DNA from 2 places in the Pseudoalteromonas sp. MEBiC 03485 genome. Region 2 is predicted to be linked to the other one. Evidence: predicted binding sites of a transcription regulator. Region 2 holds the regulator's gene; the other holds the start of a gene.
What was found. Region 2 encodes sigma-54, which starts transcription at its own class of promoters, with help from an activator protein. Its sites were predicted from a motif close to GTTGGCACGNNNNTNGNNT; they were not measured.

Region 1 (4,601 bases), 280 kb from region 2:
TGCCTAAATGGCGATTAAGAAAGTTGGCAGGCAAATACACATTTAAAAGACCTGCGATGAATAAGCCTAGCATTAACCAAGGTGCTGAGAGTAAAAACAGGTGCCAAAAATTAATGAGTAAGTCCATCGATATCCTCCAGCGTCGTTAGTATCGAACAGTTTTCAGCAGGTTCTTCACCGCCACAACATTTATCTGCCAATAATGAAAGTGAGTCATAAAAGCGAGTAAGCTCTGCAATTCTTTGTGCAACGAGATCACGTTTTTGTAACGTCATCTCTTTAACTTCATGGCAAGAGTGCTGATCTTTATGAAATTTAATCTGAAGTAGCTCTTTAATCTCAGCCAAACTAAAGCCAACATTCTTTGCTCTGAGAATAAAAGCCATTTGCTTATAATCATCCTCAGAGTAAAAACGATATCCTACGTCTGAACGCGAACTTGGCGTTAACAAACCATGCTTTTCGTAGTACCTTAGCGTATCTGTTGAGACACCCAACTGACGGGCAAACTCACCTATTTTCATCACCGTCTCCATTGTGAAGCGTTTATTTATTATGCTCACTATAAACCTTGGAGTACACCCCAAGGTCAAGCAATAAATTAAAAAAGGAAAGCACATGAATATTACTGTCCTTGATGCAGCGACATTAGCCAACACTTCGCTAGATGCCTTAGCGCAATTAGGTAAATTAACCTGTTATGACTTAACCAACCAAGAACAAGTTGTTGAGCGCAGCCAAGATGCAGATGTAGTTATCAGTAATAAAGTGGTGATTGATCAGCACGCCATGGCTAAGCTGACTAATTTAAAACTCATTTGCGTTGCAGCCACAGGTACTAACAACATTGACTTAGAGGCGGCTAAGAAGCATAACATTGCAGTGACAAATGTAGCGGGCTATTCAACACCAAGTGTGGTGCAACATACCTTTACTCTAATCACTAATTTATTGGGTAATACTCACAGATACATTAATGATTGTCAGCAAGGCTTATGGCAAAAAAGCCCGATGTTTTGTCGCCTAGATTACAGCTTTAATGAAATTGCCAGCAAAACATTGGCAATTGTTGGTTATGGGTCACTGGGTAAAGCCGTTGCCGACGTAGCACGAGTCTTTGGTGCCAAAGTCATCATCAGTGAGCGTAAAGGCCAAGCACCTCGTGAAGGTCGCGTCAGTTTTAATGACGCCCTAAAAACAGCGGATATTATTAGTGTCCATTGCCCGCTAACTGATGAAACTCGCAACCAAATAGCCGCGGAAGAGTTAAGAATGATGAAACCGTCAGCCATCATTATTAATACCGCCCGTGGTGGTATCATCAATGAAGCTGATTTAGCAGATGCATTGGCTAATAATATCATTGCTGGAGCTGGTGTTGATGTACTCAGCAAAGAACCCGCAGAGCAATCAAACCCGCTAGCACTCTACAAAGGGTCAAACCTATTGCTCACGCCTCACATCGCATGGGCAAGCCAAGAGTCTATTGTTCGCTTAGTTAACGAAATAGCTTTAAATATTCAGGCATTTAATCAGGGCGAGATGCGTAACAGGTTGGTCTAAAAGGCAATATATTAGTCAATAGAGCTAAGTAGTTAGTGATTTTTTACTTAGCCCCATTGCGCAAAATAACATTAACCCAATGATTTTATTAGAAATAAAATTTTTGGCAAGCAGTTTGCTATCAAGGTTTAACTATAAAACAATTTCTTAGGGATAAAAAACATGAAAAAAGCACTTCTAATTGCCGCTCTAACTGCACCATTTTTAACTGGCTGTGTCATCGCTGTTTCTGACGGTGAAGCCGACACTCATTGGGCTGGTAGTTCTTCTAGCTGGGAAAAACAGCATAAAAGTAACCGTGAAGTGATTTCTAATCTCGCATTAGATACAAGCTACCAAACCGTATTAAACAAACTGAATACACCTAACTTTACCGAGTTGTTAAAGCAAGGTGATGATGTTTATCAGGTATTATTCTATGTAACACATAGCATTCATTCTGATGGCAAGATGACTAAAGACGAGTGTACGCCACTCGTATTTAAAAATGATAAGTTAATTGGTGTGGGTGATACAATTTATAAATCGCTAAGTAACGGCTAATTAGCAAGCTAAAGTTAAGAGTAGGCCTTGCCTACTCTGATTCATTTACAGCGATCATTCTCGATACAATTTGATCTCGCCCGGCATCTTTAGCCTGATAAAGACCTAAATCAGCCTCTTCTAGCAAGGTTTGTTCTGCATAAACCTGACCATTTTCTGTGGTCGCAATACCAATACTAATTGTGACATGGTCGGCATTTAGCGACGCTTTGTGTAGAATGTTTAACTCATTCACTGCATTTCGTAGTTTATTTGCAAACGAGATAGCCTCATTGGCAAAGGTATTTGGAAGTACCGCAGCAAACTCTTCACCACCATAACGAGCAACAAAGTCACTGCCTCGCTCACACGCCCCAACTAAGGCATGAGCAATTTTTTTTAAGCAGTCATCACCTGCACGATGGCCATAGCAATCGTTGTAACGTTTAAAATGATCGACATCCATTAATAACACTGATAACGGAGTTTGATCTCGACGACACCGGCGCCACTCTCGCGCTAAGTTTTCATCCAAATAACGTCTATTTGGGATCTCAGTTAAGCCATCAATTGAGGCGAGCATTTCGAGTAAGTCATTTTTTTGTTTGATCAGCAGCTGATTGCGTACACGGGCACGAACGATAGCAGCACTAAATGGTTTCGTGATGTAATCCATCGCGCCTAATTCAAGGCCCTTAGCTTCGTCATCATGGCTGGTATTTGCAGAAATGAATATAACAGGCAACATACTGGTGGCAGCGTTTTCTTTTAACTTAGTTAGCACTTCATAACCGTCAATGCCTGGCATCACAATATCCAAGATCAATAAATCAACAGTCTCCGTTTTTAAAAACGTCAGTGCTTTTTCGCCACTCTCTACACAAAAAACATCATAGTCTTGCTGTAATGTTTTCTCTAATACCAAGCGATTTAACGGATCGTCATCAACAATCAGTACCTTGGCTCTTTTCAACATCAGTAGATCCTTGTTCAATGATAAATGCAATGACCTGTTTTATTTGCCATTGCAATTCATCATTTAATTGCTCGGGCAATTCGCCATCTGCTTTAAGCCTAGCTTCACATTGTTGTGCGCACGCTGACAATCGCTTAAAACCAAGATTGCCAGCTGATCCTTTAACATTATGAACTACACGAACCAACTCATTGGTAGTTTTTAATGTAGAGATTTGTAATAGCTGCTCAGCTGCCATAGTCGCAAACTTCGACAACATAGTTAATACTAACTTAGTATTATTTGCAAACTGAGACATTATAAAAGCTTGATCAAAAAAGACTTCTTTTGGCCTATCCAACTCACTCATTGCTAAAAATAATTTACTGGCAACAATAGGTTTAGTGAGATGCTTATTCATACCGGCCGAAATAGAATGCTCAATATCTTCGCTTTCACTGTGTGCAGTGAGTGCATAAATAGGCATTTGCTCTTTAGTGAAAGACTGACGAATAATACGCGTTGCCTGACAACCATCCATTTCTGGCATCTGAATATCCATAAAAATGAGATCAGGTCTGAGGCTTTTTGCCAGCTCAATGCCTTTTTCACCACTGTGTGCACACACAACAGTGACATCAATTTGCTCTAAAATGCTTTTAATAATGCTTAAATTTAGTGGATTATCATCCACAGCAAGTACTAAAAGTCCAGATAGATCAGTACTAGAAGGCAATGAAACCAGCTCTTTTTTCACAGGCTCTACGGCTTTATCGAGCTGCAAGCAAAAGCAAAATTCACTGCCTTTGCCTTTTTCACTTTCAAGCTTAATTTCGCCTCCCATCAATGCAACTTCGTATTTAACAATCGCTAAACCTAAACCAACCCCCTGATGAGAGCGCGTTAATGATTCATCGCCTTGGGTAAATGCATCAAATAAGCGGCTTTGATCGGCCTTACTAATACCAATACCGGTGTCTTTGACTGTAAAACAAATAAGTTGCTGCTCAGCAGATTCCTCCACCAGCATTAAGTTTAATGTCACTGTACCTTGCTCGGTGAATTTTACTGCGTTAGTGAGTAGGTTAGCTAATACTTGCTGCAAGCAAATTTGATCACCAACCAAGTTATCACTAATACTTTGGTCACATTTGACTTTAAACTCGATATTTTTATTCGCACATAAGGGAGCTGTGATCCCCTGACAGTAATCGATTAAATCAGGCACACTAAAAGGGGCTTTATTAATTTGCACTTGCGAGCTTTCCGCGCGGGCAAAATCTAGCATACGATTTAATAAGGTAAGCAAGCTATTGGCTGCAGATTTTGCTTGCTCGGCATGGTTACGCTGCGGCTGTGTTAACCCTTGCAGTGCAATCACATCAATTAAGCCTAGTACAGCATTAAGTGGTGTGCGTATTTCATGGCTTAGGTTAGCTATAAAACGGCTTTTAGCTAATGTTGCTCGCTCAGCATCATCTTTTGCTTGCACTAAATCCGTCACATCCTGTACATGAACAACATAGTAATCCGGTGTTTGCTCAGCATTCCAAACTAATGA
Region 2 (4,601 bases):
AAAATCAGTCATAAAGTAGCTGCGGCTAAAATGGAGTTGTATCAACAATTAGGGTTTACCTTTTTTGAGCAACCTGTATTTACTATTTATGGCGACCAGCAGGTTTGGCAAGTAAAAGCCAAAGAAGCCACTTTATACGAAAATGATCAGCTGATTTTTGAAGGGGATGTAGTTGCTAAAAACTTAACCCATAACGGTATGATCGAAGATATAAAAGCAGAAAACATTAATGTCGACATTAATAAAATGACCATGTTTTCAAAGCAACCTGTAACACTAACAGGACCGAATTTAAAGATTACCGGTAAAGGCTTAAAAGCCGATTTAAAAACCGAAATTGTTGAGTTAACTAACCATACACGAACCATATACTATGACCAATAAACTGAAGAAATTACTCCTGATCCCAAGCTTATTGATTGCGTTTTCCGGCACCGCTGCCGAGCAAACTGGCGCACAAATTAGCATTAGCTCAGATCGCCAAGTTGGTAAACTAAAAGATGGCGTTGGCATATTTGAAGGTAACGTAGAGATCGTGCATGGTAATCGTCGTATTACAGCAGAACGTCTTGAAGCACACGGCGGTGATACCGAAGGTACAGTAGAGCTAATTATTGCAACAGGCAAACCAGCTTACTTCGAAGAAAAACAAACGGATGGTTCCGTAATGAGCGCCAGTGCTGAAGAAGTTCGTTATGATGTTGCGAAACGCTTCTTAACCTTAAACGGTGAAGCTGAAGTTACCCAAGCTGGTCAAAAAGTAACAGCGAAAAGCATTACCTATGATATGGCTCAGCAGCTTATCAGTGCTGAAAAAGACGAAAACTCATCAGATCGTGTACACACTATTTTAGTACCTGTTGAAAATAAAAAAGACAATAAAGGCCAACCATGAGCACATTAAAAGCAGAGCTTTTAGCTAAGAGCTACAAAGGCCGCCAAGTGGTTAAAAATGTCGGTCTGGAAGTTGAAGCAGGCAGTATTGTTGGCTTGCTTGGCCCAAATGGTGCTGGTAAAACCACGACTTTTTACATGATTGTAGGCCTAGTTCCGAGCGACAAAGGTAAAATTAGCATCGATGATAACGATATTACCCTTTTGCCAATGCACAGCCGTGCGAGGTTGGGTATTGGTTATCTACCGCAAGAATCTTCGATTTTTCGAAAGTTAACAGTTTACCAAAACTTGATGGCTATTTTAGAGACTCGTAAAGATCTAAATAAAACCACGCGGGAAGAAACTCTAAATAGCTTATTAGATGAATTTAGCATCCAACACATCCGTGATAGTCAAGGTATGGCTCTATCTGGTGGTGAACGTCGCCGCGTTGAAATTGCTCGCGCATTAGCCGCTAATCCTAAATTTATCCTTTTAGATGAGCCTTTTGCTGGTGTTGATCCAATTTCAGTGTTAGATATAAAGAAAATTATTGAGCACCTAAAAAATCGTGGTATTGGTGTACTAATTACTGACCATAATGTTCGAGAAACCCTTGATGTTTGTGAAAAAGCCTACATTGTTTCTCATGGGGAGCTAATTGCATCAGGCACACCTGAGCACGTATTAGCTGACCAAACTGTACGCGATGTTTATCTAGGCGAGCAATTTAGGCTGTAACCATTACGCCACCGACTAGAGCATCTGCTAGACTTATAACAATGACAATAAATCGATAATAACTTAACTGTCTTTGCACAGTTATCGATAACTTAAAAAAAGGATTGTTAGGGATACATGAGGCAATCATTACAGCTGCGCATGGGCCAGCAACTTACAATGACTCCACAACTGCAACAAGCTATACGTTTGTTGCAGCTCAGTACATTGGATCTCCAACAAGAAATTCAAGAGGCGCTAGATAGTAACCCTTTACTTGAAGTGGAAGAAGCGGATTACAACGAAGAAAGCATCGGCAAAAATGAGCAAAAAGCTGAATCTGACGATGTGCAAGTCAGCGCTTCTGCAGACGAAGCACCTAGCGAATATGAACAAGAAAGCAGTGATGCTCTAAATAAAGACACTGTAAGTGACGATTTAGCCATGGATGTTACATGGGATGAGTACATGAGTGCCGCTCCATCAACATCATCAGGGCCAATGCCAGAAGATGAATCTATTTATCAAGGTGCATCGACCGAAACCCTTCACGAATACCTTATGTGGCAATTACAGCTAACTCCCTTTAGTCCGACTGATGAAGCGATTGCTGTGGCAATTGTTGAGGCTATCGATGACTCTGGTATTTTAACGGTAAGCTGTGAAGATATCGTCGAGAGCTTTAATCAAAATAGTGATGAAGAAGAAATCGAACTTGATGAAGTCGAAGCGGTCCTAAAGAGAATTCAATTGTTTGATCCTGTCGGTATTGGGGCGCGTAGTTTACAGGAATGCCTGTGTATTCAACTTCGCCAATTCGATGCAAACACGCCATATTTAGCTGAAACTAAAATGGTTTTATCTGAGCATATCGAATTATTAGCGAGTCGCGACTATCGAACTTTGATGAAAAAGACTAAGCTTAAAGAAAATGAGCTTAAAGAAGTAATGACGCTAATTCACAGCTTAAACCCTAAGCCTGCGGATAGCATAGTACGCGAAGAGTCTGAGTACGTCATACCTGATGTATCAGTGAAAAAAGTAAAAGGTCGCTGGGTGGTTGAGTTAAACCCAGATAGTATGCCAAAGATTAGAGTGAACAGCCAATATGCGGCTATGTCTCGCTCTGTTAAATCAAGTAGCGACAGCCAATTTATTCGCTCTCACTTACAAGAAGCAAAGTGGTTTATTAAGAGCTTAGAAAGCCGTAACGATACACTATTAAAAGTGACCAACTGTATCGTTCAACAACAACAAGCTTTCTTTGAGCATGGCCCAGAAGCAATGAAGCCGATGGTGCTAAATGATGTTGCTGAAATGGTCGAAATGCATGAATCGACGATTTCACGAGTAACAACGCAAAAATATATGCATACCCCTAGGGGTATCTTTGAGTTGAAATATTTCTTCTCAAGCCATGTCAGCACTGAAAATGGTGGTGAGTGTTCTTCAACAGCAATACGCGCTTTAATCAAGAAGTTAGTCGCTGCAGAAAACTCGGCTAAACCATTGAGTGATAGCAAAATTGCAGATATATTGGCTGAGCAAGGAATTAAAGTAGCTAGACGTACAATTGCAAAATATCGTGAGTCTCTAGCAATACCTCCGTCTAATCAGCGTAAGAGTTTGATTTAGACGTTTTACATAGAAGGAAAAATGCTTATGCAACTAAATTTAACTGGTCGTCATGTAGAAATCACTGATTCATTAAGAGACTATGTAAACACCAAGTTTGCGAAACTAGAAAGGCATTTTGACCATATTAATAATGTTCATGTCATTCTAGATGTAGAAAAATTAAGCCAAAAAGCAGAAGCAACTTTACATGTAAACGGAGGCGAATTGTTCGCTTCTACAGAACATCAAGATATGTACGCAGCCATTGACTCGTTGATCGATAAGCTTGATCGCCAAGTCATTAAACACAAAGAGAAATTAGCTCGACATTAAATTATGAAACTAAGTTCACTTACTAATCAGGACTGCAGCAAAGCTGCGGTCCTTTTTAATAGCAAAAAAAGAATTCTTGAATATATCAGCGAACTGGCTCACCAGCAGCTTCCTCATTTATCTCAACAAGATATCCTAAATGCTTTACTCAACCGAGAGAAGCTAGGTAGCACCGGTATTGGCCGAGGTATTGCTATTCCACATGGCCGAATGAGTGGCGCCGATGAACCTCAGGCGTTTGTCATAGTGAGTGAATCCCCAATCAATTTTGATGCAATTGATAATCGCCCTGTTGACATTTTCGTAGCACTCATCGTACCAGATGGTGACTCTCAGCTTCATCTAAAGACCTTATCAACAATTGCTGATAGACTTAAAGATAAAGAGTTTTGTAAACAGCTGCGTAGTGCTACTACCGATCAGCAACTGTTTCAGGTTATATCAGCAGAGGCATAAATGGAATTAATCATTATCAGCGGTCGCTCAGGCTCAGGTAAATCGGTCGCTTTACGAGTACTTGAAGACTTAGGTTATTATTGCGTTGATAATATTCCAGTCAATTTACTGCCTTCGCTCGTGCGTAGCGTATCAGATAACTACGATAAAATAGCGGTCAGTATTGATGTGCGTAACCTTCCAAAAGAGCAGCAAGAATTTAATGATATTCTTGAGTACCTTCCTGGTTTCGCAAATCCAACACTTTTTTACTTAGACAGTGATGACCAAACCCTGATAAAACGCTTTTCAGAGACTCGTCGTTTACACCCATTATCCATTGATTCTTTGCCACTTGATCTGGCTATTAAACAAGAAAAAGTCTTACTCGATGTGTTGATCACTCGTGCTGATTTTATGATTGATACCACAGATCTCAGTGTTCATCAGTTAGCAGAATCAATTCGCGAAAAGATTTTGGGTAAAAAGGATAAAAAACTGATTATCACTTTTATGTCTTTCGGCTTTAAACACGGTATTCCAAAAGAAGCTGATTACGTATTTGATGCACGTTTTTTACCTAACCCACACTGGGAACCTGATTTAAAGCCGCTAACGGG

Region 1: EVU92_RS00850 (DUF3192 domain-containing protein) is a predicted target of sigma-54. The motif match lies at 1,666-1,684, and genes of this name have one in related genera.

What each region holds. Positions count from the first base shown of each region.
Region 1 is NZ_SGBT01000001.1:188,902-193,502, forward strand. It holds gene EVU92_RS00835 (SO_0444 family Cu/Zn efflux transporter) at 1-127, opposite strand, end outside; gene zntR (Zn(2+)-responsive transcriptional regulator) at 111-524, opposite strand; gene EVU92_RS00845 (D-2-hydroxyacid dehydrogenase) at 619-1,563, shown strand; gene EVU92_RS00850 (DUF3192 domain-containing protein) at 1,726-2,106, shown strand; gene EVU92_RS00855 (diguanylate cyclase) at 2,138-3,061, opposite strand; gene EVU92_RS00860 (response regulator) at 3,030-4,601, opposite strand, start outside.
Region 2 is NZ_SGBT01000001.1:467,294-471,894, forward strand. It holds gene lptC (LPS export ABC transporter periplasmic protein LptC) at 1-384, shown strand, start outside; gene lptA (lipopolysaccharide transport periplasmic protein LptA) at 374-895, shown strand; gene lptB (LPS export ABC transporter ATP-binding protein) at 892-1,617, shown strand; gene EVU92_RS02170 (RNA polymerase factor sigma-54) at 1,735-3,231, shown strand; gene hpf (ribosome hibernation promoting factor) at 3,259-3,546, shown strand; gene ptsN (PTS IIA-like nitrogen regulatory protein PtsN) at 3,550-4,002, shown strand; gene rapZ (RNase adapter RapZ) at 4,003-4,601, shown strand, end outside.